2 regions of the Lacrimispora sanguinis genome follow, and region 2 is predicted to be linked to the other one. Evidence: a T-box and tRNA genes for the amino acid it is inferred to sense, from the RefSeq annotation. Region 2 holds a T-box; the other holds one or more tRNA genes.
The links. The T-box of region 2 lies ahead of proS (proline--tRNA ligase). A T-box ahead of a tRNA ligase gene usually reads a tRNA of that ligase, here a tRNA-Pro.
Positions count from the first base shown of each region.

Region 1: it encodes a tRNA-Pro, which carries the amino acid that the T-box ahead of proS (proline--tRNA ligase) is inferred to sense. The anticodon was not compared.

Region 1 covers NZ_CP173277.1:772,879-788,620, forward strand. The annotation lists gene ACHZES_RS03690 (YitT family protein) at 1-372, shown strand, start outside; gene ACHZES_RS03695 (hypothetical protein) at 618-1,331, opposite strand; gene ACHZES_RS03700 (hypothetical protein) at 1,492-1,638, opposite strand; gene ACHZES_RS03705 (GNAT family N-acetyltransferase) at 1,755-2,183, opposite strand; gene ACHZES_RS03710 (hypothetical protein) at 2,628-2,789, shown strand; gene ACHZES_RS03715 (hypothetical protein) at 3,034-3,282, opposite strand; gene ACHZES_RS03720 (manganese efflux pump MntP family protein) at 3,536-4,168, opposite strand; gene ACHZES_RS03725 (acylphosphatase) at 4,432-4,728, opposite strand; tRNA gene ACHZES_RS03730 (tRNA-Thr) at 5,026-5,098, shown strand; gene ACHZES_RS03735 (hypothetical protein) at 5,281-5,448, opposite strand; gene ACHZES_RS03740 (hypothetical protein) at 5,729-5,941, opposite strand; gene ACHZES_RS03745 (GNAT family N-acetyltransferase) at 6,271-6,810, opposite strand; gene ACHZES_RS03750 (TspO/MBR family protein) at 7,014-7,478, shown strand; gene ACHZES_RS03755 (hypothetical protein) at 8,046-8,414, opposite strand; gene ACHZES_RS03760 (DUF805 domain-containing protein) at 8,630-8,770, shown strand; gene ACHZES_RS03765 (flavin reductase family protein) at 9,177-9,827, opposite strand; gene ACHZES_RS03770 (hypothetical protein) at 10,397-10,591, shown strand; gene ACHZES_RS03775 (hypothetical protein) at 10,640-10,747, shown strand; gene ACHZES_RS03780 (flotillin family protein) at 11,267-12,814, shown strand; gene ACHZES_RS03785 (GGDEF domain-containing protein) at 12,857-13,738, opposite strand; gene ACHZES_RS03790 (flavodoxin domain-containing protein) at 13,755-14,300, opposite strand; tRNA gene ACHZES_RS03795 (tRNA-Glu) at 14,449-14,520, opposite strand; tRNA gene ACHZES_RS03800 (tRNA-Pro) at 14,547-14,620, opposite strand; gene ACHZES_RS03805 (PolC-type DNA polymerase III) at 14,776-15,742, opposite strand, start outside.
Region 2 covers NZ_CP173277.1:2,678,489-2,694,230, forward strand. The annotation lists gene ACHZES_RS12405 (carbohydrate ABC transporter permease) at 1-275, opposite strand, end outside; gene ACHZES_RS12410 (carbohydrate ABC transporter permease) at 295-1,194, opposite strand; gene ACHZES_RS12415 (ABC transporter substrate-binding protein) at 1,235-2,620, opposite strand; gene ACHZES_RS12420 (sensor histidine kinase) at 2,720-4,567, opposite strand; gene ACHZES_RS12425 (ABC-F family ATP-binding cassette domain-containing protein) at 4,780-6,336, opposite strand; gene ACHZES_RS12430 (putative ABC transporter permease) at 6,492-7,379, shown strand; gene ACHZES_RS12435 (phospho-sugar mutase) at 7,451-9,187, opposite strand; gene ACHZES_RS12440 (spore coat protein CotS) at 9,303-10,283, opposite strand; gene ACHZES_RS12445 (CCA tRNA nucleotidyltransferase) at 10,377-11,594, opposite strand; gene proS (proline--tRNA ligase) at 11,632-13,065, opposite strand; T-box leader at 13,119-13,327, opposite strand; gene ACHZES_RS12455 (AI-2E family transporter) at 13,420-14,523, opposite strand; gene ACHZES_RS12460 (RluA family pseudouridine synthase) at 14,605-15,300, opposite strand; gene ACHZES_RS12465 (nitroreductase family protein) at 15,309-15,742, opposite strand, start outside.

The sequences.
Region 1 (15,742 bases), 1.9 Mb from region 2:
TTCTGGCAGGTGGGAAATTATCTGGGTGAGGCTCTGATGATGCTCTCGGGCTGTGTATTCTTAGGCTTTGGAATATCACTTGAAGTGATTCCCAATGTGCTTATCCTGCCTGGAGAAGGTCTGGTAAGGGTGATAGCAGGGCTTACAGGCTGGAGGTTCGGCAGGGTTAAGACCGGATTTGACTTGAGTATTGTTATCAGTGCTGTGATTGTGTCTGTACTTGTGACAGGCAGCGTGCTGGGAATCAGGGAGGGAACAGTGATCGCTGCTCTTATTGTAGGAAGTATTTCTCACTTTTTTATAGACAAGGTATCTGGCTGGCTTGCAGGGTGGATTCCCGATTATACCAGTACAGGGGATGTCTGTCTGTAGGCGTTGTTTCTGTTATCTTTATTTTTTTTAATCCCATTAATACTATTAGTCAATATGGATTTAACTGCATTTTCAATTTCTTCATAACCTGTGCATCGGCAAAGATTGGTAAGCCCCATGAAGGGACTGGTTTACAGATTCTTTTATTCATTAAAATAACAATATGTCGGTACATTAGTTATAACTTAAAACACCTCCTGCAATTAGCAAAAATAGATTGCAGGGGGTGTTTTCGATTGTGCTATTTATTGCCCATCTTGCTCATTTTTTTCGTCAGCATTCATATCTTCGTCGTCATCGATCACATCCTTGCTTGATTCGTTCCTTATCTCTTCAATGGATTTCTGAACATTCTCCAAATTCTGACTTATGTTGTCGTCGAGCTTCAGTGACCGGCCCTTAAGCTCTGCCGCCTTTTTAGATTTGGCTTCTATATTGCCTATGCCTCTGGCCATTTCTACATCCAGGACCCGGATGTTTCCATCCAAATGTTTTTTCTCCTGGTGGATTGTTTCCGCCTGCTCTTGGTTGGTAGAAAGTGCAGTGATGCCGTTTAGCTGGTCTACCTGGGCTTCTTCCTTTGTCTTTGGCTTATCATAGATCCTGCCATCGGAATCATCCTCATCCGTTTCTTCTGCCTGCCTTGCCTGAAGTTGAGAAATCTGATTGTCGATTTCCTTCAGTCGCTTTTCGTATTCTTCCATCTGTGCTTTTACATCAGTTCCATTTTCTTGAGATGAGTCCATAAGGGACTTTTTCTGTTCCTGTAAGAATTCCTTCTGCTTCATCAGCAACTCAAGCATACTCTGGTTTTTGCCAACAGGAGAAATGACGGTGGCATCCCGGTTCTCATCGTCTTTCTTTTTTCCAAACAAGGCCTCTGTCTGATTAGCGGCGGAACGGTTGATGGCATTGATATTTAGGAAAGGCATCTGTCCGTTCAATTTTCCAATATACATAAGATATCCCCTTTTCTTCTTACTTTTCTATTCTATTTTTGATATCGGCAGAAAAAGTGAATATATAAGGTCAGACCTGTATAAGCAGCCCGCCGTAGGAGAATCTTGTTTTTTTTCTTCACTTCAGATGAAGCAATACAGTGCTATCCAATCCGCCGGATTAACTGAGATATACTTGACCGCCCCAGTTATCATTCCATTCCTGGATTCTGGACTTTGTCAGCTGTAATTTTGTTTCCCATGGCAAATATTTTTTCTGCGAAAACTGCCACTCATTAAGTTTTAAATCATCTTCTTTTATAAACATTTCTGAAAGGAGCCGACAGTCTACTACAAGGGAAGCATATCAACTGATAGTTAGTAGTTTTCATTACATATTTAATATTATTGGCTTAACATTATTATCATAATCTCTGCTATAAATTATAACTGTTTCTTTAATGTATATAGTCTAATATCATCGGGAAAACCGTTGACTTCTCCACAAATAACATATCCTTGCTTTTGATAAAAAAGTGGAGCTTGAAAAGAATATGTTGTCAGATGAACAATCTGGCACCCAGCGTCTTTTGCCTGATTTTCAATTACTTCCAATAAACGCGATGCTATTTTTTGTCCCCTATAAGCCTCCTGTACCCAAAGAACCTCTATTTCTAAGGAAGAGAGATAAGTAGATCCCGATACACCACCTACAATAACTCCCTTTTCATTGCGTGCTATATTCGTAAACTCCATATTTGGTACTTTTAATTTACCGTTTGTTTTTTTCATATTGTGCTCAAGCAACCCATTTATACGAACTGAATTTATAAACTCTTGCTCACTACAATCATTATAAATAGTTATAAACATTTTTGTCACCTCCATAAAACAAATATAAATAATTCTTATAAATAAAATATCATCAAGCTTGCTAACTATCAATATTAAGTTTCCAATGTACACTAAAACGATAAAAACTAATTTTCTGGAATCCAATTCTGTCCACGACTGCATTCTCGACACTCATCCGCTTGCTGATGACACTCTACACCATCATAAAACTTGCATTCGTCACATAAGGAATTACATCTGTAACCGCATGTTTTGCACGTTTTTTCTTCCATATTTTTACCTCCAACCAATTTCTCAACTTGTGTAAAGGTATCTTTTCCTTGTCAACAACGCCGCGCCATGCTCTTTGTGGTTTTTTTGATGTTTTCTCAATCTATCACTTCTCTATTTCATTAAAATGTCTATATACCTGTTACCATTATTGATGTAAAATATATTTAAACGACTAGAAAGGAATAAAATATGTCAGGAAAAAATAAAATTAAATCCATCCACTCTGGATTAGCTATTGGTGCTATCCTAGGTTTGCTATTTGGATTGCTATTTGATAATATGGCCCTTGGTTTATCATTGGGCTTGTTGTTTGGAATTGCGGGTGATCTAAAGATCCTAAAAAAGAAATAAATACTAATTTTGCTACCGTTCAAACCTATCACAGCCATCTTTTTCGCTATGAAAAATACAAGTCCAGAAGTATTTGCATAACAAGCAAGTCTTCATTATAATTTTTCATGACAGACTTTGCCTTGTGTTTCATGAATATGTATTCTATTTGCGATACGGTCTTGAATGCATCAAAGATCCATCCACCTCATAAAATTCTTCAGTGCCAATTCCCCGGAGAATACCGCAGCATTATTTCCGGTTTCTAACGCATCCAAAACCATTTCAGATATGACACTGGAATTAAGCCAGACATAACAGTTACATAGCCTTTTTTTAATCCTCTCAGTTTCTTGTCAATATCAGCAATTTCACTTTTCACGAATCTTTCTTCCGGTACCTGCAGGTCTAAAATATTTCTTACTGTGAAAAACACCGGATTCCCTTGAACCGGCACAATGCTCTGTACTGGCCGTTGCTGTACCGGTAACCGCGAATAAATCTTGCGCTTCATATTCCTGCTTCCTTTTATTTTTTCAATAACAAACTCTGGGAACTCCATTTGACGATAGCTGCCATAAGTCTTAGGTTGTTTGACGTGCCACAGTTTATCGGGACCTATAACCATACTCTTTAAAATAGAAGGCTTCCAAAATTACTTGAATCCCGATTCCAGATATGCTATTCTGACTTTTCTCGAAATTCACTCATGGTAATATTCATTTTTATTCCTTCAAAACATTCTCCATATATATCCCCGCTACATTTTACAAAGGAATAATCCCTAAATGCCCAAGCAATATTTTCAAACCAATCAAAACTAATATAATACCTCCAGCCAGCTCCGCTTTCGATTTGAACCTTGTGCCGAATACATTTCCTATTTTAACACCGATCATGGATAAGACAAATGTTGTAATCCCGATAAAAGAAACCGCCGGAACGATGTTGACCTGAAGGAAGGCAAAGGACACTCCCACAGCCAGAGCGTCTATACTCGTTGCAAGGGCAAGGGGCAGCATCTCGTCGGGCTTTAAAGTGGCTTCCTTGTTGTCAGGCCGCTTTCCGCCGGGGCAGTTTCTGTCTTTGCACGTTTCAACCGGACAGACTCTGTCAGGACATCCCCCTCCTTTGAAACTTTCAAAAATCATTCTGCCGCCTAGAAAGCAAAGCAATGCAAATGCGATCCAATGGTCATAGGAGATAATCTTGTCCGCAAACCATGTAGCGGCAAAATACCCGATAAGCGGCATAACCGCTTGAAATATACCAAAGTACAGACCGACAATCATTGCCTTTTTTACAGTAGCTTTCTTCATTGTCAGCCCGACGCAGATTGCAACGGCAAAGGCATCCATAGATAGCCCCACTGCGAGAATAAATAGTTCGATTAAATTCATTTTACTTCCTCCGTACCAAATCGTTTATTCAACAAAAAAAGACTCCCGTACAACCCTGTCAGGTTATACTTGAGCCAATATAAAGCAAAAGACCTATGTATAGCCTGGGCTATACATGAGTCTCGTTTTTTAAGACAAGCCAGACCATCATGGTCAGTATGTTGACTTGACACGCGGCAGTCCGCGCAAACTACTCCCTCATGAGCGATTTTGTTGTGTTGGTAGTATAACATGGGTATGCAGCCGCTGTCAATCTTTCTCATTTAATACCTTACCCGGAAACCGCTTTCTTTCACTGGAGGGATCTCTGCCGTCTGGAAGCTGTCAATCATAATGTATCGATCCTGTTTTAAATGGTCAAACAGGCGGTCTATTTCTTCTTCCCGCCCCTGCAGTTCCATTTCCACCCGCCCGTCATCTAAGTTTCTCACCCAGCCGGTAAGGTTAAGGCCCCGGGCCAGCTGCTGGGTTCGGAAGCGGAATCCCACTCCCTGGACCCGTCCACTGACATAAACATGCTTTCGAATTTCACCCCATTTTTCCATCGCAATCACCTGCATCCTGCACCTCCTTAGTGACAGGGTTTCTCCTTTATTAATAATAGTCTCATCAATGGTCTTATATATTCTATTATAAAAAACGAACCGGCTTTCCGGCTGACTCATTCCGCAATTATGTGTAAAAAAACTACTTAAAAATAAGCGCTCTCTCCTGGAATCTTTTACTAATTATAACTTTATATGGGGAGTTTGGCAATCCTTACGCAATTTAAGTTTTTTTTCAAGTAGGGGTTGATTTTTTGCCATTTAGCTGTTATACTATCAAAGGTTCAGACCTTATAATTTTACAACCGGATTGCTTCCGTAGCGCAGTTGGTAGCGCAACGCATTCGTAATGCGTGGGTCGGGGGTTCGAGTCCCCCCGGGAGCTTTACAGACACCTCGTTTTTACGAGGTTTTTTCTTATTTAAAAGGTAAAATTTCACCTATTATATCACTGGAGGTTTTTCTTGGAGCTAAAGCTGCTGTGGTCACATCAGCATAGCAGGTGGTTATTAAAAGATCGTCATACAACGAAAAGAACCTGCAAGCATTGGCTCACAGGCTCATCTATTATTGGCAAACACCATCTGCCGGATTCTTTACCCAGCAAGATATAGCACATGTATTATCATTCCGCAGATATTTCCATTCCCCACTGTCTAATAACCACTGTCCCTGAGCTAATTCCGGCGAAAGCTGTGTTGCTGCTTCTCCCTCATAGGCAGCTAAGATAATCATAATACTGGTACCTTGTTTGTAATATCCTACTCTAGTGTACCAGAGATTTAACAAAACATCATCTGCACCGCTTGAAAGAAACAATTAATTCCGAATATTCCTTTTATTTATGGGGATTATAATTATGACCCATCTCGTGTATAAGCCTGAGTAACCTACCTTTTCGTTACTTGGGCTTTTCTCCCCCCAAAATTTAATCTCCTATGTAAATCTGCCGAATTTGATTAATTATCAACCAGATCCGGCGGATTACTTGGAATACTACCTTAAGACTTCGCACTTATAACCAATCATCGCTACCGCATACATCACTTTTAGAGTCAAATACTGGTCTTGATATGGTAAATCCTAGTGTCATGAATACTGCCATAGCAACAACATAAAGTGTAGATACTCTAACCAATGTGGTAGCTGTTTTTATCATTTTTATTATCATCCATCTTCCTTTCTTAGGACCACTGAATATGCCTCTATAAATATTTTCACTTAGCATACCCAGCGAAAGATAATGTAATCCATTTATAACGTATTTCCCTGGTTCTTCCAGTCAGACAGAAGGTTATGTATAGCTTGTTCATGTTTTTTATGTAAACGCATATATTATTGTTATGAACAGATTATCAAACGTAGGGGAAACTCTTTTCACTTCTTTCAGAGAAAGAATACCTTATTAATACTTCTTCGTCCTAGTTCCTGATAAAATGTTCTGTTGCACTTACCGATCATGATTGTATTGTGTACTCCAGGGGTGGAAATCATATATTTTCACCCCTTATTAAATTAAACTTTGGTTTACCTACCAGACTGTTCGGTTATTAATTCTCATTTAATTTCATCGGTTAAGTCTAAGACTTTTTCAAAAAGCAGACTATCAACCCAACCATCATCTTTCAAAATATACTGACTATACTTTCCTACAAATTGAAAACCATTTTTAATTAGAACAATTTGAGAGCCTATATTTTGAGGAGAGGTTCCAGCTTCAATTCTATGTAGCTTATGCACCAAGCTAGCTTGCTTAATAATTATCTTTACAGCTGCGGTTGCAAATCCTTTTCCTAGATGTTTTTCACCAATTCTGTATCCTAACTCGGCTTTATTTAAGGGTTCTTTTATAACATCAGTAAGGTTAACTCTACCAACAACCTCACCCTGCGCATTCATTACCAGATACATATAGTGAATATCTTTTTCTTGTTCAGCTACTAAATTTTCTATTATCTCTTGAAACGAAGCACGATTATAATAAGCGTCACTTCGAGACAAACCAATAGTATCAAAATAGGAATGGTTTTCTACTTCAAATTCAAAAAGACTGTCTGCATCAACTAAAGACAGTAACTTAACTGAAACCTTATTCATGGTATCTCCTCCAATTATATAAATTATCCTTTTGAATATACTATCATCTAACTTATTTATTATCAATATAAGTTTTCAGTGCACAATAATTCATTAAATTATAATTATCATAATCAAATGATTGTTTTAATGTTTGATTATATGCCCGCATATTCTTTGATTTGATCTCATAAACTATTAATAATACACATGGAGTTCATTATATGAAACCTATTAACAAAAGTGCTCTTGCAATATCAATTCTTATACCTTTGGCTGTTGGATCTTTATCAGCCCTTATAAGTGGTAACATGTCAATATATTCCTCACTAAATAAACCCTCCCTTAGCCCTCCAACCTATATTTTTCCCATTGTTTGGACAATACTTTATATCCTCATGGGAATATCTTCATACATAATTTATGTGTCAGGAAATGTTAATTCAGCTAAAGCTCTAAAAATCTATGCACTACAACTTTTCTTTAACTTTTGTTGGAGCATTATTTTTTTCGGATTTTCTCAATATTTGCTTGCTTTTATATGGCTGATATTATTAATCATTCTGATAATTATAATGATCCAACGGTTTTATGAAATAAATACTTTTGCAGCATCCTTACAAATACCATATCTTATATGGTGCATATTTGCAGCTTTTTTGAATTATACAATTTTAATGATGAATTAAAACCTTTACCTTGCTGGTGTACTTATTGACTCCTTCTCAAAAGTGAATTTAGATAAAAGCACATTATTTCACCCACAAAAAGCGCCCAGCCGAAGCCAAGCGCACGTTGATATATTTTTAACTGATATCATATTATGAATGAGAAATGTGGGATTGTTAAAACACATATTGTGATTTTTTTACACAGGTCATTTTAAATAACCAGCAGGATCGTTATTACATTCCTCTATATGTTCCCAATATTGGGGATCGCCACCACAATCGTATGCTATAACCCCCTTTTTAATAGTTCATACCAAAACATATACTACAATCCACTGTTTTGGAGGTAATATCTCTCCTACCGCCCTTCGTTATCTGTGAAGGCAGTTAAAAAAATGGACCAAAATTTGCATTTTTCGGCCTTAAAATTTCCCCTGTTTTTGTTCCATAACCACAATATATTGTAATTCAATTTCCCTTATTTCTCCTTCCGGCTACAATTCGTCATCATTATTATACACTCCACATGCGGTGACACGAAAGTTTATACTACCAGGCGAAAATACGGGGTTTTACAACTAAATCTTAGAAACGGTTTCGGTCGAACAATTGTCTTAAAAACAAAAGTCTGATAATATCTCTTAAATTAAAATCATGAAAGCGACGGCGGCGTCTGCGGCGGTCTCTGTCCCTATCTCTGTCCCTATCTCTGTCCCTATCTCTGTCCCTATCTCCGAAACCATCAAAAGGTATCTGCTGAGATAAACTCTCTCCCATCTCCTGTCCATAATAATCCTCGTACTCGAAATTACTAACAAAATTATCAATCATATTGTCCCAATCCCTGAGAGACTCTTCCCCGGTCATATTGTTCGCCGCAATAGTGGATCTAACGGTTTCATTTAACATTGCAAATAATTCCGGAAATTCAGAGGCGAATGCATATAATTCCATATAATAATAACTCCTTATTCATTTTTTAGCTATATTACTTTTAATATATAATATTAAGTAAATCAATAATAGTTCACGAATTTTATTAAATTATTTATCACATAGGGGGCAGCATGAAACGAACCTCAAACAGATAGCGGGGTTTATAATTATGATTCGTTATCCCGTGTGTCCTTTATAGTCTTACATCTTTAATTCCTGTCATTGCTATTTGTATAAGACGTCTTCATGATCTTGACAAATCAGGATACTGGTTATTTTTAGTATTGGCTCCTTTTGGACTTATTCCTCTTCTTGTATGGTTTTGTTCCGGAAGTGTATATGAAGGCAACCGTTTTGGTACAACACGGGTTTAATAGTAATTTAGCAACCTATGCGATACTTTCTTTTTTCTCTTTTTCTTTTACTGTTATTACCATAATATTTATATAGATTATGCTCATAATAATATTGTGTTCATCAAAAAACACATCACACGAAGGTATCAGGATGGCAATGCGGAAATAACAATAGGTTGTTAATGAAGTATTTGTTGACTGCTTAAACCTTTGTTAGAAAAATGTCCTCATACTAATCTTGGGGACATTTTTCTTTATATCCCGTGATTTATATTCAACTTTAGTTTGCATATTACTTCCTTCTTGAAATATCAGTTTTGTTGATCAGCCTATTACATTTTGGGTACAAAAAAACTACCAGCTCAATACTGATAGCTAGTAGTTGCTTTTTACTCATAATTCAACACAAATGGGAACTATGTTGTCAATACTCACCCATATCTCTATACTTTTGCAATATGGCTATATAATCATGAGAACTTCCTGTAAAGGTTTCTGGATTGACAGGGTAATGTACGTTATAAAGCAATCCTTTCTCGCCATAACGTCCTTGTATTACCTCATCTAAATTCGCTTCATCAATACAAATATTTGTCACCTTAAAACACATTAGAACATGATCGTCTCCTTCTTCAATCTCACGCTCCCATAAATATCGACTTTCAAGAGAAAGAAAACATTCTTTGATACGTGGTGCATTTACTGTGGAAGCAGGCTCTGATGTAAGACCAGAAAGATAAATTTCATCATCATCAAAACCATTATTCTTAATAGTTTCCATGCACAGCGGATAAATGTCTGCAGACGGGAAATTAAATACAGCCTCCCCTTTTTCTTTAATCGTCCGATATAAATGTCCCGCTTTGTTAACATTGGATAAAATAGCATAAAAGCCCTTTTCTCCTCCATTGAAACATGACCATGACTGCAAACACGCATTTGGCTTGCCGTTTGATTTATAAGAAGTGACCACAAACAACGGTGACGGTATAGCAGTCACGAAATCCATCCAGGAAAAACCGTAGGTATTCATTTCCTTCATTGACTGTGGTATTGTATTATATTCCTTTTTCATGGTTTTCTTCCCCCAAAATAAATATTCTATATTTAGAATATCATCAAATTTACTAACTATCAATATTAAGTTTTCAAAGTACAGTAATACGTAAAATACTAATTTTCATAATTAATTGATTGTTGGTTAGTTTTAATTTGTAGTTTTATAAATACTTTGATTTCCCCCACGAATATGTTACAATCTATAAAGAATCTTTAATCCCTACAGAAGACGCCATATGAGGAAACAAGTTAAAAAACAAAAACGAATTGACAATATAGTACTGGTTATGTCTACACTGCTTGCTATTTTATTGAATATTCTTCTTGATGTGTCAATTAAAGGTAAGGTTATGATTTTAATTGTTCATGGCGTTACGCTTATAGCGGAAGCTATTTTAGATCGGTGTCCTTATTGCCACAAATTTTTAGGTGCCCGGAATTCACGCCGCTGCCCAAATTGCGGAAGAGAATTTCGTTTAATTCTAATTCTCCTTATAGTCTCTCAGGACATAATTTAGGAGAATATTTCCTGGCAAGAGGCGTATATTTTTATACTCAACATAAAAATAGAAAAGGAATGATACTATGGCAAGCATAAGGCAGCGCGGAACCTCTTTTCAAGTAACGGTTAGCAACGGCCGATGCTCTGATGGTTCTCAAATAATCGAAACAGATACATACACACCGGATCCAGGCATGACAAAGCGTCAAATAGATAAGGCTCTCAATGAATTTGTTGTAGACTTTGAGAGAGATGTTAAGGCCTGCAAAAACGTATAAGGTGAACGCATGACTCTTAAGGACCTTTCCGTTTCATATCTCAAAGACATGGCTCCTCCTGTCCTTAAAAAAACTACATATCACGATTATAAACGTAAATTAGAGCTTCGGATTCTCCCCCGTATTTCGGAATCCCTGAGAAAAGATGATGTGTGACAGGATGGAAAGAAAGGAGGCTTATCAGAAGGGACCATATCTAAGGATCTGGCCATTATCAGTGCAATGTTGAGTTACGCTGTAGGTGAAGCCTGCATATAATCAATCCCATTATCTATTCTGGGAAACAGAAACAGGGCCGTAAGGCCAAGAAGGAGTATGAGGTGAACTATTTCACCATTGAGCAGACAAAGTGGTTCCCGGGAAGTCCTATCACGTACCAGAGTATACCCAGGGATGGCGCTTACCACTAAAATAGAGAGTTTATTTTTTACATTGCACTCTTCACTGGGGAACGACGCGGTGAAAATGTTGCTCTCACCAGGAAGCACCTTAATTTTGATTCCTATATTTGACAAACCATATGACACAAAATCCCACTTTTAAGATTCGTAATGTGTGGGTCTTCGAGTCCCTCCGGGAGCTTTACAGAAACCTCGTTTTTACGGGTTTTTTTCTACATATAAAGAATTATTAACACGATGCATTTGAAACTTTTTATGATTGAAAGGAGAAATTATGTTAGAGATCATTTTACCATTCGTTCTAATTGCTGTAGCAGTAATCATCTTGCTTGGTATCTTAGCAAGCGGATATGTGAAGGCTCCGCCTGACAGGGCTTTCATTATCTCAGGATTGAAGAAAGAGCCGAAAATTTTAATTGGACGCGCCGGAATCAAAATCCCATTTCTTGAACGATTAGATAAGCTTTATCTTGGCCAGATGACGGTGGATATCAAGACAGAACAATCTGTGCCAACAAATGATTTCATCAACGTGAATGTTGACGCTGTCGCGAAAGTAAGAATAGAACCAACAGAAGACGGAATCAAATTAGCAGCAAAAAACTTCTTAAATAAAAACCAGGATCAAATTACCCAAGACTTACAGGATTCCCTTCAGGGTAATATGCGTGAAATTATCGGTACACTTACTTTAAAGGAAATCAATACTGACAGAGATTCCTTCTCAGATCAGGTTATGGAAAAAGCTTCAAAGGATATGAAAAAACTTGGTATTGAAATTGTATCATGTAATATCCAGAATATATCCGATGAAAATGGCCTTATTAAGGACCTTGGAGCCGACAATACGGCAAGAATCAAGAAGGACGCGTCTATCGCAAAAGCCCAGGCTGAAAGAGACATTGCTATTGCCCAGGCGGAAGCGGATAAAGCCTCTAATGATGCAAGAGTCCTTGCTCAAACAGAAATTGCCCAGAAGAATAATGAACTTGAGATCCGGAAGGCTGAGTTAAAGAAAGAATCTGATACGAAGCGTGCGGAAGCTGACGCAGCTTATGAAATTCAGAACCAGGAACAGCAAAAAACTGTTCAGACTGCTACGGTAAACGCACAGATTGCAAAAACAGAACGAGAAGCGGAACTAAAGAACAAAGAAGTCGCCGTTATGCAGCAGACTTTGGAAGCAGAAATTAATAAAAAGGCCGATGCAGAACGCTATGCCGTAGAACAAAAAGCTTCTGCTGACTTAGCAAGAAGACAGCGAGAAGCCGAAGCAAAGAAATATGAGCAGGAAAAAGAAGCCGAAGCAAGAAAAGCCCAGGCGGAAGCAGAAAAATTTGCTATGCTCCAGGAAGCCGAAGGTATAAAAGCCAAAGGAGAAGCAGAAGCTGCTGCGATTCAGGCGAAAGGTATTGCAGAGGCGGAAGCAATGGAAAAGAAAGCGGACGCAATGAAGAAATACGGGCAGGCCGCGATGATGGAAATGATCGTGCATGCCTTACCTGAGATGGCAAAGGCAATTGCAGAACCATTAGCTACCATTGATAAGGTTACAATTATTGATAGCGGAAATGGTGATGCAGGCGTAACTTCCATGGGAAGCTATGTACCAGCTGTCTTAGCTAAGACCATTGAATCTGTAAAAGAAACAACCGGTTTGGATATCACAGAGATCATGAAGGCAAATACATATGATGCCAAAGTAACCAGAAATGTAAATATTACCGGAATTCCTGAAGGTACAACTATTAATGAACCGGCAAATGAAGTAACTGTTGCAAACATAGTCAAGGAAATTGCTGAAAGCACAGATAAAGAGTAAAAACAGAAATAGAAAACCACCCTGATAGGGTGGTTTTTTCTATTATATATCGGAACTTTTTTCCTTTTTTGCTTTGTACATCTTTTCATCCGCCCTGCGTATAAGCTCCTCCGCAGTCACAGGAACATCCTTCATGGTTTCTATCCCAAAAGAGATGGAAAGAGAAACTCCTTCAGCAGCCTGATTCACCGGCATTTTCTCAATTTCCTTTTGCATGTATTCTACAATTGCACGTGCCTGGTCTTCATCGGTATCGCTCAGGCAAAGAAGGAACTCATCTCCTCCATATCTCGCTACCCATACATCTTCATGAGAAATATTCCGGGAAATGACTTCGCCTGCCGCTTTGATCGTTAAATCTCCCGTCTCATGCCCATAAAGGTCATTAATTGATTTAAAGTTGTCAAGATCAATAAAACATACAGACAATGGCTTATGCTTTAGCAAAGCATTAATAATATCAACAGGAAGGCGCTCATTCACAAAACGCCTGTTATAAAGGGATGTGAGCGGATCTCTCACCGCCGCATCATTAAGCTCCTTGATAAAGCGGGAAAAGATTTCTCCTTCATTATAATCCCCGTTCCCAACTAACATGGTATCGGTAGCGTCTTTTAACAGCTTCAGCACTGCCGGGCTGTCGGCGTTATCAATGGGAATCGCTGTAACAAGAAGAACATTATCACGGCTTTTTTCCATTTTTACAAAGCTTTTATTTTCGTAATAGGATCTTATAGAAATACAGTTATCACAAATTCTGTTGTTTTCCCAATAATGATAGCATACATCCGGTGTTCCGACTAACGATGACTGCCGGTAGTCCAGCACGCTTTTGTTGATCGGGTCAACCAGACGTACGATATCATACATTTTATAAAAAAAATCCAATTTGTCCTTAATCTCATCGAGCGAAATATTATCCATTTTAACCCCGTAATTCTTATAAATCCCGTATATAATTTATAAGTGGCAATATCGTTTCTTTATCTATAAAATCAACGTTTTTTCCGTAACTTGCTAACATCCCTTTGTCTTCGTCAGTCAAAGAGCTTTGATCCTTTTTTTCTATTATCTTACATGCAAAACTCATCATGGCCCGATGTACCGGGCTGAGTTTTGAATAATCCATGGCACCGCGTAAATGGAACAGTTTGATCTTATCCTGCATTTCTTCGGTTAACACCTTTTTCAGACTCTTTTTAATGTTATCCGTATTGACCGGATCGGAGGGATCGGCCAGCCCGCAGGTGAAAAGTACCAGATTCTTGCCTGAGAACTTAGAGAAGTTCTTTGTCAATATCTTAATCCCATTGACACCCCCGGCATACAGGCCACCACCTAAGATAATGGTATCATATGGTTCCAGATTATCTGCCTTTATATCTTTTCCTTCAAACAGATCACAGGATAATTCCTCAGCGATCCACTCCGCATATTTTCTAGTCGCTCCATATTTCGATTGATATACTACAGCAATCATCTTCATAACAGGCTCCTCCTGATTCTTTATCTATGACAAACCTATGTATTCCCAATCGTTTTATACATCAATCAAAAAAAATTACAGCACTCCTATTTTAAAACTGTCCCACTTAACGCAAAAACCCCCAGGCTGCTCCTGAAGGTTTATACTATGACCTATCCGAGAATCGAACTCGGGTTTCCGCCGTGAGAGGGCGGCGTCTTGACCGCTTGACCAATAGGCCATTTACAGCATATTAATGATACAGAATCGAGGCGACAAGATTCGAACTTGCGACCTCTGCGTCCCGAACGCAGCGCTCTACCAAACTGAGCCACGCCTCGATTACGTTAGGTAGTATAATATAAATCCCAGCAAATGTCAACCTTATTTTCAAAATTTTTTTATTATTTTTAAATTCTGGAAAAATTTCAATAAATTTCTGTAATAACCTGTCCGAAAAAGCCCCCAGGCTTCAGGGGGAATCTTATCCCCCCTTCTAACCCAGGTCAAACAAGGACAGCTGATTGGATTCCGGGAGTTCAAAAAGAAGTCCTAAATCTCCCATCAAATCGCAGACGGTCTTACTGACTTTTGTCCTGTTTCTGAAATCTTCCCTTGACAGGAAGGCTCCATCCTTCACTGAATCCACGACGGCATCAGCCGCTTTTTCTCCCAATCCGTCAATACTGCTTAAGGACGGCATTAATTTGCCGTCAATGATCTGGAAATGCCTTGCTTTTGCCCGGTAAATATCGATGGGCATAAAGTCAAACCCTCTGGCATACATCTCCTGTACGATTCTCATATCCCTTAGGGTGTCCTGCTCTTTTTTAGAAAGAGTGTCGATCCGCTTCCTATAGTCGGCCAGATAATACTCCAGCTTATCCCGCCCCTGGCACATCAGCTCATAGCTGAAGCCATTGGCACGGATGCTAAAGAAGGAGGCATAATAAGCCAGGGGATAAAACACCTTGCAGTAGGCAATACGCCAGGCCATCATAACATAGGCGGCAGCGTGGGCCTTAGGGAACATGTACTTGATCTTTTTACAGGACCAGATATACCAGTCCGGAACTCCGTGGGCGGTCATCTCCTCCTCCCACTCAGGCTTTAACCCCTTTCCCTTTCGAACGCTCTCCATAATGGAAAAGGACAGCCCCTCTTCGATTCCCATTGATATTAAATAGACCATGATATCATCACGGGTACAGATTGCCGTCTGAATGGTGGCCTTCCCCTCCTGAATCAGGGCCTGGGCATTTCCAAGCCAAACATCCGTACCATGGGCAAGACCGGCGATTCGTACCAGGTCAGAGAAATACTTGGGCTGCGTGTCAATTAACATCTGCATGGCAAAGTCCGTACCAAACTCAGGTACCCCAAGAGCTCCAAGCTTACAGCCTCCAATATCCTCCGGCGTGATCTTTAAGGCTGAGGTGTTCTGAAACAGCGACATGACCTCC
Region 2 (15,742 bases):
GTTCCCCCGATAACGACTCCTACCATTACAAAGGTATTTTTTAAAAAGTAACCGAATGAATGGTTCGGATTGATATACCACCCATCAGCAAAGTTTTTCAAGGTGAAATTTTCGCTGATTAATTGAAATTCACCGCTGAATATTTCGGAACCCGGCTTGAAAACACCGCTGACCAGCCATATCATAGGAAATAGCATAATAAAGCTTCCCATGATTAAGATCGCATGGGTTATGGCATTCTTGAATTTCTGATTATTCTTAAATCTCCTGTTCATGCAAGACACCCACATTTTTTCAGTTTTCATAATACACCCACTTTTGAGACGATTTAAATATCACCAATGCAAACGCAAGTATAATGAACGTCAGCACCCAGGCCAGAGCTGATGAGTATCCCATTCGGTGGGACTCGAAAGCAGTCCTGTAAAGGTGAAGCATGTACACGTATGTAGAATCTGCCGGACCTCCGTTTGTTATGACAGAAACCTGGGTAAATACCTGGAATGCATTGATGATACCCATAATCAGATTAAACAGAATCGTGGACGATATCATGGGAAGCGTAATCTTAAAAAACTGATTGACCTTTCCGGCTCCGTCAATATCACCGGCTTCATATAATTCCCTGGGAACCTGCTTTAATGCCGCCAGAAAAACAACCATAGCCGAACCAAACTGCCATGCCCCCATAAGCGCCAGGGTTGATAAGGACATTTTGGGATTGGTCAGAAAGTCAAAGGGCCCCAGACCAAAGATTCCAAGGAATTCATTTACAAACCCGTCTCTGGACAAAACAATCTTCCATGTCACAGCCATAGCAATCCCTGCGCCCACAATGGACGGGATATAGTAAATGGTGCGGTAAACAGACATTCCCTTCACATTCTGATTGAGCAATACCGCAATCAGCAAGGCTGCAATCAGTTTGATCGGGACAAACAGAAACACGTACCTTAATGTGATGAGCAGGCTGTGCTTAAACATCCTGTCTTCGCTAAACATTTCTATAAAATTCTGAAGGCCAATGAATTTCGCTTCACTGTAGATGGAGTAATCTGTAAAGGACAGCCACAGGGACTGAACCATCGGCCCCACCGTAAACAATACGACACCCAGAATCCATGGAAGGAGGAAAAGGAACGCTTCTTTGTTTTTATACTTTCCACTGTCAAAAGGCTTTTTTTCACCGAACACAGCCTTCTCCTTTCTCTTTCTAATCAGCAGGCACTCGCTCCTATTCGCTGAATTTCTCAAGTATCTTATTGCTTTCCTTCTCAACTACATCCAGGAATTCCTGAGGGGTGTATTTGCCGAACATCATATTCTCAAATTCACGTACCAGCATAGAATGAATCTCCATATACCCTGACGGGAAAGGTTCGTTTTCAACGTCCGTTGATGTGGATTTCTCAATGCATTCCAACATCCTCTTTTCCATTTCGCTGAGCGAACCGGATATACGGCTTCTGATCGCGCTGTTTCCCGGGACGCCCCGCTCAAGCAGGAGAATATCTCCGGCGACTTCACTGTTTACCATAAAATCAATCAATCCAGCCGCATTCTCAGGCGATTTGCAATCCTTTGTAATGCAGTAGACCATGCTTGGATTGACCCATCGGGCCTCCTTCTCCGCTCCCTTAGGGGTACACTCAATTCCAAAATTAATGCCCATACCCATATAGGTCTGAGTCATTGGAGAAACATTGATAATCATTGCAGTCTTTCCGGTCTGGAAGTCATCCACATTCTGAGGATTGGAAGCTGTTATCTCTAAAGGAGGCATAATTCCTTCATCCAACGGCTTCTTTATGAATTCAACTGCTGAAAGCCCTTCTTCTGAATTAAAAGCCACTGACTTTAAGTCATTGTTCCACATCCTGCCGCCACGTTCATAGATATATTTCTTAAAAGTAATGTCCGGTCCCGCGGGATTTACCATATAAGCAGTTCCCCAGACATCCGTCTTGCCGTCTCCGTCCGTGTCCATGGTCAGTTTTCTGGCCGCTTCCATGTAATCATCCCATGTCCAGTCCTCTGTAGGATAGGGCACTCCAGCCTTGTCAAAATAGTCCTTATTGTAAAACAAAAGGGACGTGCTTACACCTGCCGGAACTGCATATAGTTTCCCGTCCATGCGGTACATATCAAGTGTTGATTCTGATAAATTGCTCACATCAAGAACGCCCTTTTCGATATACTCATCCAGCGGAACCAATTGGTTTCTGGCTACGTATTCGGCCACATTGGTATAGGACATCTGAACTACATCGGGCCCTGTGTTAGCCGCCAGCTGAGTGGTCAGCTTGTCAAAATACCCTTCCCAGCCAGAATACTCTGTTTTAACCTCTACATCTGGTGCGATTCTTTTGTAAAGCTCCAGTGCATCAACTGTCGCCTTATGGCGTGTTTCCCCTCCCCACCACATAAAACGAAGAGAAGTATTGCCCTCTTTCCGGGCGGTATTTCCCTTGTCGGTCTCGCCGGACTTTGAAGCATCTCCGGCACTCACAGTCTCTGCAAGTTTTTCAGTTCCTGCACCATTGTTCTGCATACATCCGGCCAGACTTAACACCATTGCAAAAGCAGCCAAAGAACATGTAAATAATTTTGCCTTTCTCATAAAATCTCCTTTCTTTGTAATAACATACTTTTTTCATGGATTCATTGTAGCATTGTATGCATTTTTCGGTGAGATTTCATTTTATTCTAAATATGTCTTCTATTTGACCTCTTTTCCGCCCATGGGTGCTCTTTTTGACTTTTGTGCAAATTCAGAACTGTCGGACAATTCCATATCACTGTAATAGTCAATTCCGTCATCTGAAATAATATCGTTACTGAAGTTTTTAATCTCCAAATCCATGTCCGCCGGTAAAACAATTTTCACGCTGGTTCCAAGCCCTTCCTTACTTCTTATTGTCATGGAACAAGTCTCCTCATAGACCAGTTTCAGGCGTTTATATACATTTTTGACTCCGATGTGAATCCCCAGGTTTTTCCTGTTATCGTAATTCATCATTTGCCTCACTTCAAGCAGCCGTTCATTTGACATTCCCATACCAGTATCAATGACTTCAAGGCAGATCTTTTCACCTAAGCAGTAAAGCCTGATCTTCAGCTTACACATTCCGTCCTTTTCTTTTATGCCATGGTAGATGGAATTTTCCACCAAGGGCTGGATAATCATTTTTATGATATAAAAGTCCAACAAACTGTCATCCACTTCCCAGATTACATCAAACCGGTCACGGTAGCGCTCCTGCATGATAGCCAGATAACTCTTTGTATAGGAAAGTTCCTCTTTCAGCATCACCTTTTCATTGGGATTACTAAGGGAGAACTTCAAAACATCCGATAGATGTTCAAGCATTCTGCTTGCATGGTTTTCAAAGCCAAGATGCCCGATGATGCTCCAATTAATTGTTTCAATGGTATTAAACAGGAAATGGGGGTTAATCTGGGATTGCAGAGCCAACAGCTCCATCGCTTCATACCGGCTCTTTTTCTCTGCAAGCTGGGCTTTTACATAGCGGCTTTCAATGAACATTTTAATCATATTTTGTATAATGTATCCATACTCATCCTTTGCTTTCGAGGTAAGCTCCGGAAGGGGATAAGGAGAATCTGCTGCTTCGATGATCTGATAAATTGTATAGATACGATCATAGCTGCGCTTTGAAGCGACATAAGATGCCCCAAGGGCTGCCGCAATACTGATAAGGAAAATCACAGCAATCCTTAGGCTGATTTGATATAGAACCTCGTATAGCTTTCCCGTAGGGACCCGTGATATATAGGTATAACCATTTCCCTCCGACTTCACGGTAATATACCTATATTGGAAGCTTTTCCCTTCCCCATTGTCCTCATGATAGGTAAAATTGTATACTGCTTCACCATCTTTGGAATAAATCTCTATTTCCTGCCCCTCCAGCAGATTAAGGGCGCTCAGCCGCTCGTCAAAATAGGAACCATAAATATTCAATGCCACCGTACCTACCTGCTTTAATCCTGTATACAGCTTACGGTATACCGTGATCACATCTGTCGGCGATTCAAAGGAATAACGTTTGATTCCCCTGTACCTGGTCCAGGTAGTTTCATCCATTTTCCTCAATGCCCCGGCATCTTTCAACCATTTTGAATCCAGAAACTGTTCCGGCATCTGTCTCCCATTGTTGCTGACCATAAAGCTGTCTTCCGGATTATCTATCTGAAGATAGATGGAATGGATATACTGCCTTGAATTTGCTATTGTATTCATAAAATTCAGCATTTCAAAATCAACCGCCCGCTTTTCCGGCGTAACCGTATTACTGTCGGAATACTCCCCGTAATCCTGTTCCTTTGTATAAAACTCAAAATTCAGGCTTAAGGAATTCACTTCATTTAAAATTGTCTCCACGTTGGTCTGAATCTGACTTAAAAGATTCTCATTGTTCTTATTCAGCTCCCGCAGGAAAACGTGATAAACAAAATATAAGGTGATAGCTCCGCACATCAGAAGAACGGCAAAAATAGGAAGTGCAAAAGTGATAAGGTTTTTGATGAACCATTTCTTTTTCATGGCATTATTTCCTTTAGCTTTTTCTTTGGCTTATATTGCTTTCAGTATATCATTTCAAGACTGATCCCACCAGTATTTTAAGTTTATAAAGATACCATATAAAACAAAAAGAGGACGCAATACAGCATCCTCTTCCACAGTTATTTTTCTCTTACAAGCCAATCATCATCTTGTTCCGACCTGCCCCAACTTTTTTCTTTATCAGTATATTATTAAGATAATTTAAGAGCCCATTCTCTGCAGTCCAGCACTCTGGTAGCAATTCCTTCGTAGAACTCCGGTTCATGGCAGATTAGGAGAATACTTCCCTTATACTCCTTTAAAGCTCTCTTAAGTTCTTCCTTTGCCTCCACATCCAGATGGTTAGTAGGCTCATCCAGTAAAAGGACATTGGTTTCCCGGTTAAGGAGTTTACATAATCTGACCTTTGCCTGCTCTCCTCCGCTAAGTACCCGCACCTGACTCTCAATGTGATTGGTAGTCAGACCGCATTTGGCAAGAGCCGACCGGACCTGGTACTGGGTATAGGAAGGAAACTCTTTCCATATCTCTTCGATGCATGTGGTAGTATTTCCAGGGGCCATCTCCTGTTCAAAGTATCCGATGGAAAGGTAATCTCCAAGCTCAATATCTCCCTCTAAGGACGGTATAAGCCCCAGGATGCTCTTTAACAGGGTAGTCTTTCCGATGCCGTTTGCACCTACTAACACCACCTTTTCCCCGCGCTCCATAGAAAGATTCAAAGGCCTTGACAAAGGCTCCTCATAACCAATAACCATATCCTTGGTCTCAAAGATATATTTCCCGGCTGTTCGGGCTTCCATAAAATGAAACTCCGGCTTTGGCTTATCTCTTGAAAGCTCAATGACATCCATCTTATCCAGCTTTTTTTGTCTGGACATGGCCATGTTCCTGGTGGACACCCGGGCCTTATTCCTGGCTACAAAGTCCTCCAGTTCCGCAATCTCCTGCTGCTGCCGCTTATAAGCCGCCTCTAATTGTGACCGTTTCACCGCATACACTTCCTGAAACTTTTCATAATCACCCACATAACGGTCCAGGCTTTGGTTCTCCATATGGTAAATGATGTTGATTACACTGTTTAAGAAGGGGATATCATGGGATATCAGGATAAATGCATTTTCATACTCCAGAAGATACCGCTTCAGCCATTCAATATGCTGTACATCCAGATAATTCGTCGGCTCATCAAGGAGAAGGATATCCGGTTTCTCCAATAAAAGCTTTCCTAAAAGAACCTTAGTCCTCTGGCCTCCGCTTAATTCCGTCACGTCCTTATCCAGGCCCATGTCACTTAATCCTAAGGCTCTGGCTACTTCCTCCACCTTTGAATCAATAATGTAAAAGTCATGGGCCATGAGAAGATCCTGAATGGTTCCAAGCTCCTCCATCATGGAGGCCATGGTTTCCTCATCCACCTCTCCCATTTTGTCACAGATCTCATTCATCTGTTCTTCCATTTGAAACAGGAACGCAAAAGCGCCTTTTAACACGTCCCGGATGGTCATCCCCTTATCTAACACCGTATGCTGGTCCAGATAACCAACGCGGACCCGTTTCGCCCACTCCACCTTACCTTCATCCGGTTGTAATGTTCCGGTTATTATATTCATAAATGTGGATTTTCCTTCTCCGTTGGCTCCGATCAGGCCGATATGCTCTCCCTTTAAAAGGCGGAATGATACATCCTGAAAGATGGCACGGTCCCCGAATCCATGGGTCAGATGTTCTACGTTTAATATGCTCATTGAAAAACTCCTTTTCGCCGACTACTCACTATTCTAAATATGAAACATTCATAATTCTACATGACAGAAGCAATTAAGGCAAGCAAAGGTTGCAAAAAAAGACAAAAACGTTTATGATAAACCCAATAAGAATTTTCCATGGAAGGGTTATGTTTATGTACTTATATACTTGGTATCAGTGGCTGCTGTTTTTCTTCATCTATTGCTTTATCGGCTGGATCATCGAATCCACTTATGTTTCCGTAAGAAGCCTTCATTTTGTAAACCGCGGCTTTTTAAGACTTCCCCTTCTTCCGCTCTACGGAAGCGGGGCCATTATCATGCTGTGGCTGTCCCTGCCTGTCCAGGGCAACTTATTTCTGGTGTTTCTCTTTGGTATGCTGGGTGCTTCCGCTTTGGAATACGTGACCGGTTATGCCATGGAGCGTCTGTTTAAGATGAAATACTGGGATTACAGCAACAATCCATTTAATTTAAACGGTTATGTCTGTCTTACCAACTCCATCGCCTGGGGATTTCTTACCCTATTGCTGACGGAAGTTATTCACCGCCCCTTAGAATGGCTGGTCCTTCGCCTAAACGTGACAGTGTGCATCATCCTTGTGATTATAGTCGGCATCATTTTTGTCACGGATGCCATACACTCCACTAAGGAAGCCTTAGACCTTGGCCGCATCCTGGAGACCATGACTAAATTAAAGTCCGAACTGGATGAGGTACAGGTGCAGATATCCCTGTTAAAGGCTGAAACAGCCCAAAAGGTATCCGACATAAAAACTGAGACAATTCAGATGGCAACCAGTTTAAAAGACGGTACCAAGGTAAAGATTTCTTCTCTGAAAGCCGAAACTGCCAGCGCATTAAAAGAATCCGCTTTGGTGGAACGCCTTCAGTCGCTAACGGAAACCAAAGAGAAATTGACCGGACGTTTGACCTCTTATCGAAAGGGAATTCTCCGCCGGAACCCTACCGCTTCATCCCGGATGTTCGGTGAGGCATTAAGGGAGTTAAAAGAATATTCCAAAAAATACAAAAAGTCGTAACATAAAAAACAAATCATACAAAAACGGAGCCTGGCTAAAAGCCAGGCTCCGTTTTTATTCTATCATAATTCCTACATCATCTTATCTACCATAGCCATAACAGCCTCTCCCAGCTTTGCAGACCGTTCATCTGCATCCGCCATAGATTCACCCTTTATGCCATAGTAAAACTTAATTTTGGGCTCCGTTCCCGAAGGTCTTACACACAGCCATGCGTCATCCGTCAGATCGTAATAAAGCACATCAGACTGTGGAAGTCCGGTAGGACTGGTTTCTCCGGTATTCATATCCTTAACGGTATCAAGCTTATAATCCCTTGCAGAGAGGACTTGATATCCGCCAACTTCTGTTGGTGTTTCCCTGCGCATGGTCTCCATAATCGCCCGGATCTTTTCCTGACCCTCAATGCCTTTTAAGCCGATGGCCTTCACCGCATCTTTATAATAGCCATATTTTTCATACATGGCAATCATGGCATCCCAAAGGGTCATGCCCTTTGTCTTATAATAGGCTGCAGCCTCACACAAGGCAACCGTAGCAGAAATGGCATCCTTATCACGGGCATAGGTTCCGATCAGACAGCCATAACTTTCTTCCAGGCCGAACATATAGGTTCCGTATCCGGTAGCCTCTTCTTTTAGAATCTGCTGTCCAATGTATTTAAAGCCGGTTAATACCTCAATAAGCTCGCAGTTATAAGCCTTAGCCACTGCATCCACCAGATTCGTGGTAACAATGGATTTGACTACCTGTCCATCAGCGGGGATTGCTCCTCTCTCCTTCTTCTGGCTAAGTACATACTCGCACAGAAGAGAACCGGACATGTTGCCGGTCAAAGGGATGTACCCGCCGGATTTCTCATCCTTTACATACACCCCAAGACGGTCAGCATCCGGGTCGGTTGCCAGAACCAGATCCGCATCCTTTTCCTTTGCAAGGGCAAGGCCCAGTAAAAAGGCTTCCTCTGCTTCAGGATTGGGATAGCTGACCGTAGGGAAGTCACCATCTGGAAGCTCCTGTTCAGGAACCACATACACATGGGTAAAGCCGATTTCTTTTAATGCTCTTCTTGCAGGAAGATTGCCTGTACCATGAAGAGGAGAATAGACAATTTTAATATCATTCTGCATCTTGTCAATGGCATCCTGGTTTACTACCTGAGCCTTTACGTGAGCGATATATTTATCATCCAAAGCGGCTCCGATGATTTCATATTTACCTGATTCCTTTGCAGCTTCCACAGTAGTCGTCTTAACCGTTGAAATATCCGTAATATTCAGGACCTCTGCGGTCACCCCTTGGTCATGAGGAGGAGTAAACTGGGCGCCATCCTCCCAGTATACCTTGTATCCATTATACTCCGGAGGGTTGTGGCTGGCTGTAATATTAATACCGGCAATACAGCCTAACTCTCTTACAGCAAAAGAAAGCTCCGGTGTTGGACGTAATGATTCGAATTTATATGCTTTGATCCCATTGGCCGCCAGCGTAAGCGCTGCCTCCTCTGCAAACTCCGGAGACATATGCCTGGAGTCATATGCAATGGCTACACCCTTATCAGTGCCGCCCTGGCTTTTAATATAATTAGCAAGACCCTGGGTCGCTTTTCTCACTACATAGATATTCATCCGGTTAATTCCGGCGCCGATGATACCTCTTAAGCCGGCGGTGCCAAATTCCAGATCCTGATAGAACCGCTCCTTAATCTCATTCTCATCATCACCGATCCCCCGGAGTTCTTCCTTTGTCGCCTCATCAAAATATGGATTTAAAAGCCATTCCTCATATATACTCCTGTAATCTTTCATAAGCAAAATACTCCTTTCCCTCCTTCACTGTTATGATTATTATAAATCATAACATGGTAAAAGAAAAGTGCATTTCCATTATTTTGTATCCTGAATGAATCTAGCGAATGTTCTTTCAACTTTGAATTCGTGACAGGAAAAGATTCCGCAGGGGCTGCTGAATCTCTAAATCCTTTAGCTTTTCAATATTCCGTGCGGGAATCCAGGCTTTGTTGGCATTATAATAAAAGTTAATCTGCTTCCAGTATTTTTCAGGATATAAAAATAAATAGTAAAGGCATATCCTGTCTGCATCCGAAAGAGGGAGAACCTTTGTATAAGTTTCCAGCATGGCCATACCAAGCTTTAAATTCCAGTCATGCTTTTCCATGGCTTTCCGCATGAAATGATATAAGTCCTCCATCTGCATACCCTTGTGCATACGATTGAATTCCACGATAGCCACATCATGAAAACACATCAGTACGTGGTGCTGGTTTAAGTCCCCGTGACACAAGTATTCCTCACTGTTCCCCCGGTTTTCATAAAAGCCTGCCATCCCTTTGCAGGCTTCCATGGCCTGTTCGAAAAATATATCATAATTACCCATGACACACAGCTCAAACTCAGACTTTTTTCGCTTATTTCGGATGAACGTGCGGGCACGTATTAACTCCCTGTTATGGCGTTCCATTTCCTCAGCCGGCTGCTGCACCAAAATGGACCCCAGATTCCATTCCTCTTTGAAATCAATCCGCCGCAGCACTTTATGTAAAGAAGCAATTTGTTCGATGGCGCATAATACCTCTTTGCTATCCTTCAAATTGCATTCCCGATCCGCATACCAGTCTTTTACAATCCACCGGGATCCATCCTCGGCACTGGAGAGGAGTTCACCATCTTTATTCCTGACGTAACGGTCCACTTTTAAGCGGCATGATTCTTTCATCTGTGAAAATACCTGATCTTCAAATTCCAGGCGCTTTAAGGTTCCTTTATATTCCCGAAGCAGTTTAAGCCCCTGGTCCGTCTCACACAGCCAGGCGCCCCGGCCGCGTTTCACATCCAGAATTTCAAGCTCATACTGCGAAAGCACCTCTGTGTATTTCTCGTTCACAACCACCCCTCCAACTCTTAGCTAATCAGCTACTTCTAGGGTATGAAGAGGTGGAAAAAAATATGCAAAATCCGGTAGAAAGTTATACGTGCCTTAGCCTTGTTCCTTTATAAATTGTTCTGCAGATTTCATCAAATATTCCCTGTTATTGCATTCCGGCTTTTCCAGGACAAGCTGGAACAAACGGTTAAGCACCGTTCCCATCTCAGGCCCCGGTTTCATACCTGCATCGATCAATTCCCTGCCGGTAACGGCCATGTCCTTTAGGCGGATACAATCCCCAGCCCTTAAGATTTCCTCGGAATACTGCTCCACCATTTCTAATCTGTTTTTATAGGATGGATGGCTGAATACCTTCTGAAACCAAAGAAGGTCCTTAAAAAGCTCCGGGGATAGGGTGCTCATGACCTGCCGGATGGCAGGTTTATGAGCAGGAATCTCTGTTTTCCACAGGCTGACCAGAGTCTTTGTCTGATAGATGGTGTCATTATCCAGCTTCAGCTCCTTAAGGATCCTTACTGCATCCTCAGGTTTCTCAAGCCTTAAAAAGCCGGACCAGCGTATGTGCTTTACAGGTGGCAGCTCGGTAAATCTTTCCGATTCAAAAGGCTGCCTTCCCGCTGCTTCAAAATGCTTTGATATATAAGGGCCAATTCCATTTTCATATACATCCTTAAGCCTTCCGGGGTGATCGGAAAGGAGGAGCTTTGTAAGCTCCACCTGAATCCGCTCTTTGCTGACTTTCGCCATGTTGGGGGCTATAACAGAAATTGCCGCCCTTGTCTCTGCTTCCATGTCAAAACCCAGCTGGGCAGAAAAACGGATGGCCCTAAGGATCCTTAAGGCATCCTCAGTAAACCGGTCAAGTGGGTTTCCCACGCAGCGGATGACCCGGCCCTCCAAATCCTTTACCCCGTCAAATGCATCCACCAGCCCCTCCCGGTCGTTGTAGGCCATGGCATTGATGGTAAAATCCCGGCGTTTTAAATCCTCCAGTAAGTTTCCCGTAAATTCCACGGATTTGGGGTGGCGTCCATCCTCATACTCTCCGTCTATGCGGTATGTGGTCACTTCATAACCCTCATGGTCAATAAGTACCGTAACCGTACCGTGCTGGATTCCCGTATCAACCGTTCTATTAAATATTTCTTTTACCTGTTCGGGCTTTGCTGAGGTTGTGATATCCCAGTCTTCCGGCTGCCGGCCTAACAGGCTGTCTCTTACGCAGCCTCCCACCACATAGGCTTCAAAGCCGCTGGTATTCAGTTGTTCGATGATCCTCCTCGCCGCCTCCGGAACCTGAATCTTTATCACCTTTTTTACCTCCTGTTTTCCTATCTTGCCGGTTTTAATACGCTCTGCCCCAGTAAACCATCTTGACTGCAGGCTTTCCGCAGCATACACAGGTATCGGCCAGCGTTTCCTGCTTAAATGGCATACAGCGGGATGTTGCTCCTGTAATTTCCTTGATCTTATCCTCACATTCCTGGGAGCCACACCACATAGCCTTTACAAAGCCCGGTTTTTCCTCCACAGTTTTAACAAAAGTATCCATATCCGTTGCCTCGTAGGTATGGACATCCCGGTGGATTCTAGCTCGTTCTAACATATCATTTTGGATTGTCTCTAAAAGCTCGCCTACTTTACTATCTATTTCATCTAAGGATACGGTAATCTTCTCATGGGTATCACGGCGTACCAAAACCGCCTGGTTTTCTGAAATATCTCTCGGACCGATTTCCACACGAACAGGAATACCACGCATTTCGCATTCGCTGAACTTCCAGCCTGGGCTCTTATCGGAATCGTCAACTTTTACTTTATAATTAGAAAGAACCTCTTTTAACTCATAAGCCTTATCAAGAACGCCTTCCTTCTGCTGCTGAACCGGAACGATGATCACCTGGATCGGAGCAATTCTGGGAGGAAGCACAAGGCCACTGTCATCACCATGGACCATGATGATACCACCGATAAGTCTGGTGCTCAATCCCCATGAAGTCTGATGAACATACTGAAGTTTATTTTCCTTATCTGAATACTGAATATCGAAAGCTTTTGCAAACCCATCTCCAAAGTTATGGCTGGTTCCTGACTGAAGCGCCTTTCCATCGTGCATCAGGGCTTCGATGGTATAGGTTGCCTCTGCTCCGGCAAATTTTTCCTTATCAGTCTTTTGACCGCGTATAACAGGCATTGCAAGGATTTCTTCACAGAAATTTGCGTATATATTAAGCATCTGCTCCGTTCTTTCCTGCGCTTCACTGGCAGTCGCATGAGCCGTATGGCCTTCCTGCCATAGAAATTCTCTGGAGCGTAAGAACGGTCTGGTGGTCTTTTCCCAGCGCACCACGGAACACCACTGATTATAAAGCTTCGGTAAGTCCCGATAGGACTGGATTTCTCTGGAATAAAAATCACAGAAAAGGGTTTCTGAGGTAGGTCTGACACAAAGCCTTTCCTGCAGCGGCTCCAAACCTCCGTGGGTTACCCAGGCCACCTCAGGAGCGAATCCTTCTACATGATCCTTTTCCTTTTCAAGAAGGCTTTCCGGAATAAACATAGGCATGTAAACATTTTCCACCCCCACTTCCTTAAACCTTCTGTCAAGCTCGCTCTGAATATTTTCCCAGATGGCGTACCCTGCCGGTTTGATGACCATGCAGCCCTTTACGCTGGAGTAATCAATTAACTCTGCTTTCTTTACAACGTCCGTATACCACTGCGCAAAATCCACCTCCATGGATGTAATCGCTTCTACTAATTTCTTTTCCTTTGCCATAACAATTCTCCTTTCCTATCCTCATAAAAATAAAAAGAGCCATCCGTTCCCTGAAAAGGGACCGAACAGCTCGGCGGTGCCACCCAATTTAGCCATGAACAATGCCATGACTCACTTTTTTATCCGTTAACGCAGGAACTGCGCCGCAGTTTGCTGCGGGACTCCGAGGTAGGTTGGGTTATGAGAGGTATAAAGGCCTTCCAGCAAACGGCCTTCTCTCTGGGATACATCATCACCTACTGGTCCTCTTCAACGTCTTATTACTTCATTAAAATAAAAGATTGTATGGTTGATTTTACGTTATTTGCAAATGTTTGTCAAGTGGGTCTAGGTTTGTCTGCCAAAGTATTTCATTCATTCCTCCGGGTCCAGACTTTCCTTTCCGTCGTGACAGCACCAGCCCTCATACACCTCTACAATATCTTCCACAATCAATAGGCCGATAGGGCCGAGAATAAATCCCAAAAGTCCGAAGAGTTGAAGTCCTACGTACATGGAAGCAAGGGTTTCTAGAGGCGTGAGGCCAACCTGTCCCCCCATGATCTTGGCTTCCATGATCTCTCTTAAAAAATAGCAGATCACATAAATGATGATCAGACCGATTCCATACTTCCAGTTTTTGTTGATCATGGAAAATAGGGCCCACGGAAAGAGCACTGTCCCGGTCCCAAAAATCGGAAGCGCATCAAGAAGACCGATCCCAATCCCGAATAAGATAAAATAGGGATTTCCCAGTAAAAACAATCCCGACGAACAAACCACCATGGTAAACAGCATGATAGCCGCCTGAGTCTTTAACCAGGCGCTTCCCACTGTTGTAAGCCGTCTACCTAACATGGCATATTCAAAGCGGAACATGGAATTATCCCGCCTTTCCCGGATGTCATCCATTTCCTGAAGGGACAGGACTGTGGCAATAAGCAATATGATGATGATAACGGTTGCCTGAACGATCCATTTCATAATGGTCATGGAATTTACCATGAGAAAGGGCATGATCCTGCTTCTAATAGCAGTCTGCCCTCCCGCAATAATATCCCTTACTATTTCTACCGCATATCCGTCAGGAAGCTTTAAGAAACGCTCCGCAAAGGAACAGTTATCCATAAGCCAATGATCCATGCCTTCCAGGATTGCAGGAAGATTTTGAAGCAAAAGCCTGGCTTCCATAAGCAATTTTCTTCCCCCCACATAAAGAAGGATTCCCAGGGCAATCATAAATAGTATGATCTCTACTCCGCCGATAACTGCCAGGGGAATGGAAATTACCTTTTCCTTTACAATGAAGCGGGTCTTTTTCTCAATCCAAAGGGCAGAAGGCCGTAGAGATAGGGCAAATACATATGCAATCAAAAAGGGAATCACAAGGGGCAGCAGATAACGAAAGCTTAAATACACTGCCCCTGTAACTCCCAATATTAATAATGTTTTCTTCAGTTTCCTGCTCGGTTTCACCATGGACTCACCTGTTTCTGATTTGTACTTCTTTTGTACAATCATTATTATGAACCGACTGTGTAAAAAATATGCGGAAACTGATTAGTAAAAAATTCCAAACATCTCAAAGACTTCTCCCTTGGGACTCACCATAAAGCTCAGCCTTTTCTTTGTTACTGGATGGAAAAACGATAAGCTGTAAGCAAATAACGCCACATTACCGCTTGCAGTACATTTTTGAACCTTGGGATTATATTTCCGGTCGCCCCATAGGGGTGTGCCGTGGCCCGCCATCTGCACCCGGATCTGATGGTGGCGTCCGGTTTTTAATGTGATTTTTGTCAGGCTGCATTCCTCATTCCCGATGTTTTTGTTTTCCACAACCTGATAATGGAGTTCTGCAAGTTTTGCACCTTTTATCCCCTTATCCACAATTTTAGAACAATTAGTTTTTCCGTCTTTCCACAAATAATCCACGTAAGCGCCAAAGTTTTCCACAGGTTTTCCACAAACCACTGCGTAATAAATTTTCTCCATTTGATGCCGGGAAACCTGACTGCTTAAAGACTCTGCGGCCCCTTTGGTCTTTGCATACACCATAACGCCTCCAACCGGCTTATCCAGCCTGTGGATAACTCCTACGTAAGGCTCCCCTTGCTTTGGGGATAACGTGTTGATATGTTTCTTTACCTCGCTGACCATGTCCGGTTCAAAGGACCTTGCAGTTTGGGATTCTATTCCCACTGGTTTTTCCACCACCAGTATCTCTTCATCTTCGTATAGTATGTTAAGATCCATGTCTCGTTTTACTCCTCTTTCTTCCAAACCTCCATCATGGCTTCCACAGAGCGGCTCATCTCTGCGCTGAAATCAGAATTCCATTTGCGTTTGCAAAAGGCCTTGATCCAGCGTTCAAAGTCTTCTTCCCTGCCCTGGGCCTTTATAATCTCCTGGGAAAATTCCTCGGGGCTTAAACGGCGGTAGGAATTCGTGAACACCACAGCCCCAGGCCTAAGCCGCTCCGGCTTTTTTCTCTCCTGCTGCTGCCTGGACGGATATCCAAAGACCACCATTGCCGCAGGAACCGCATACTTGGGAAGGCCAAACAAATCCCTGTGGGTTTCATACTGCTCCATAATATCCCCAATGTAACAGGAGCCTATGCCCATGGATTCTGCCGCCACAACCGCATTCTGAGCGGCTATAAGGGCATCGTCACAGGCCAGCAAAAGATCTCCAA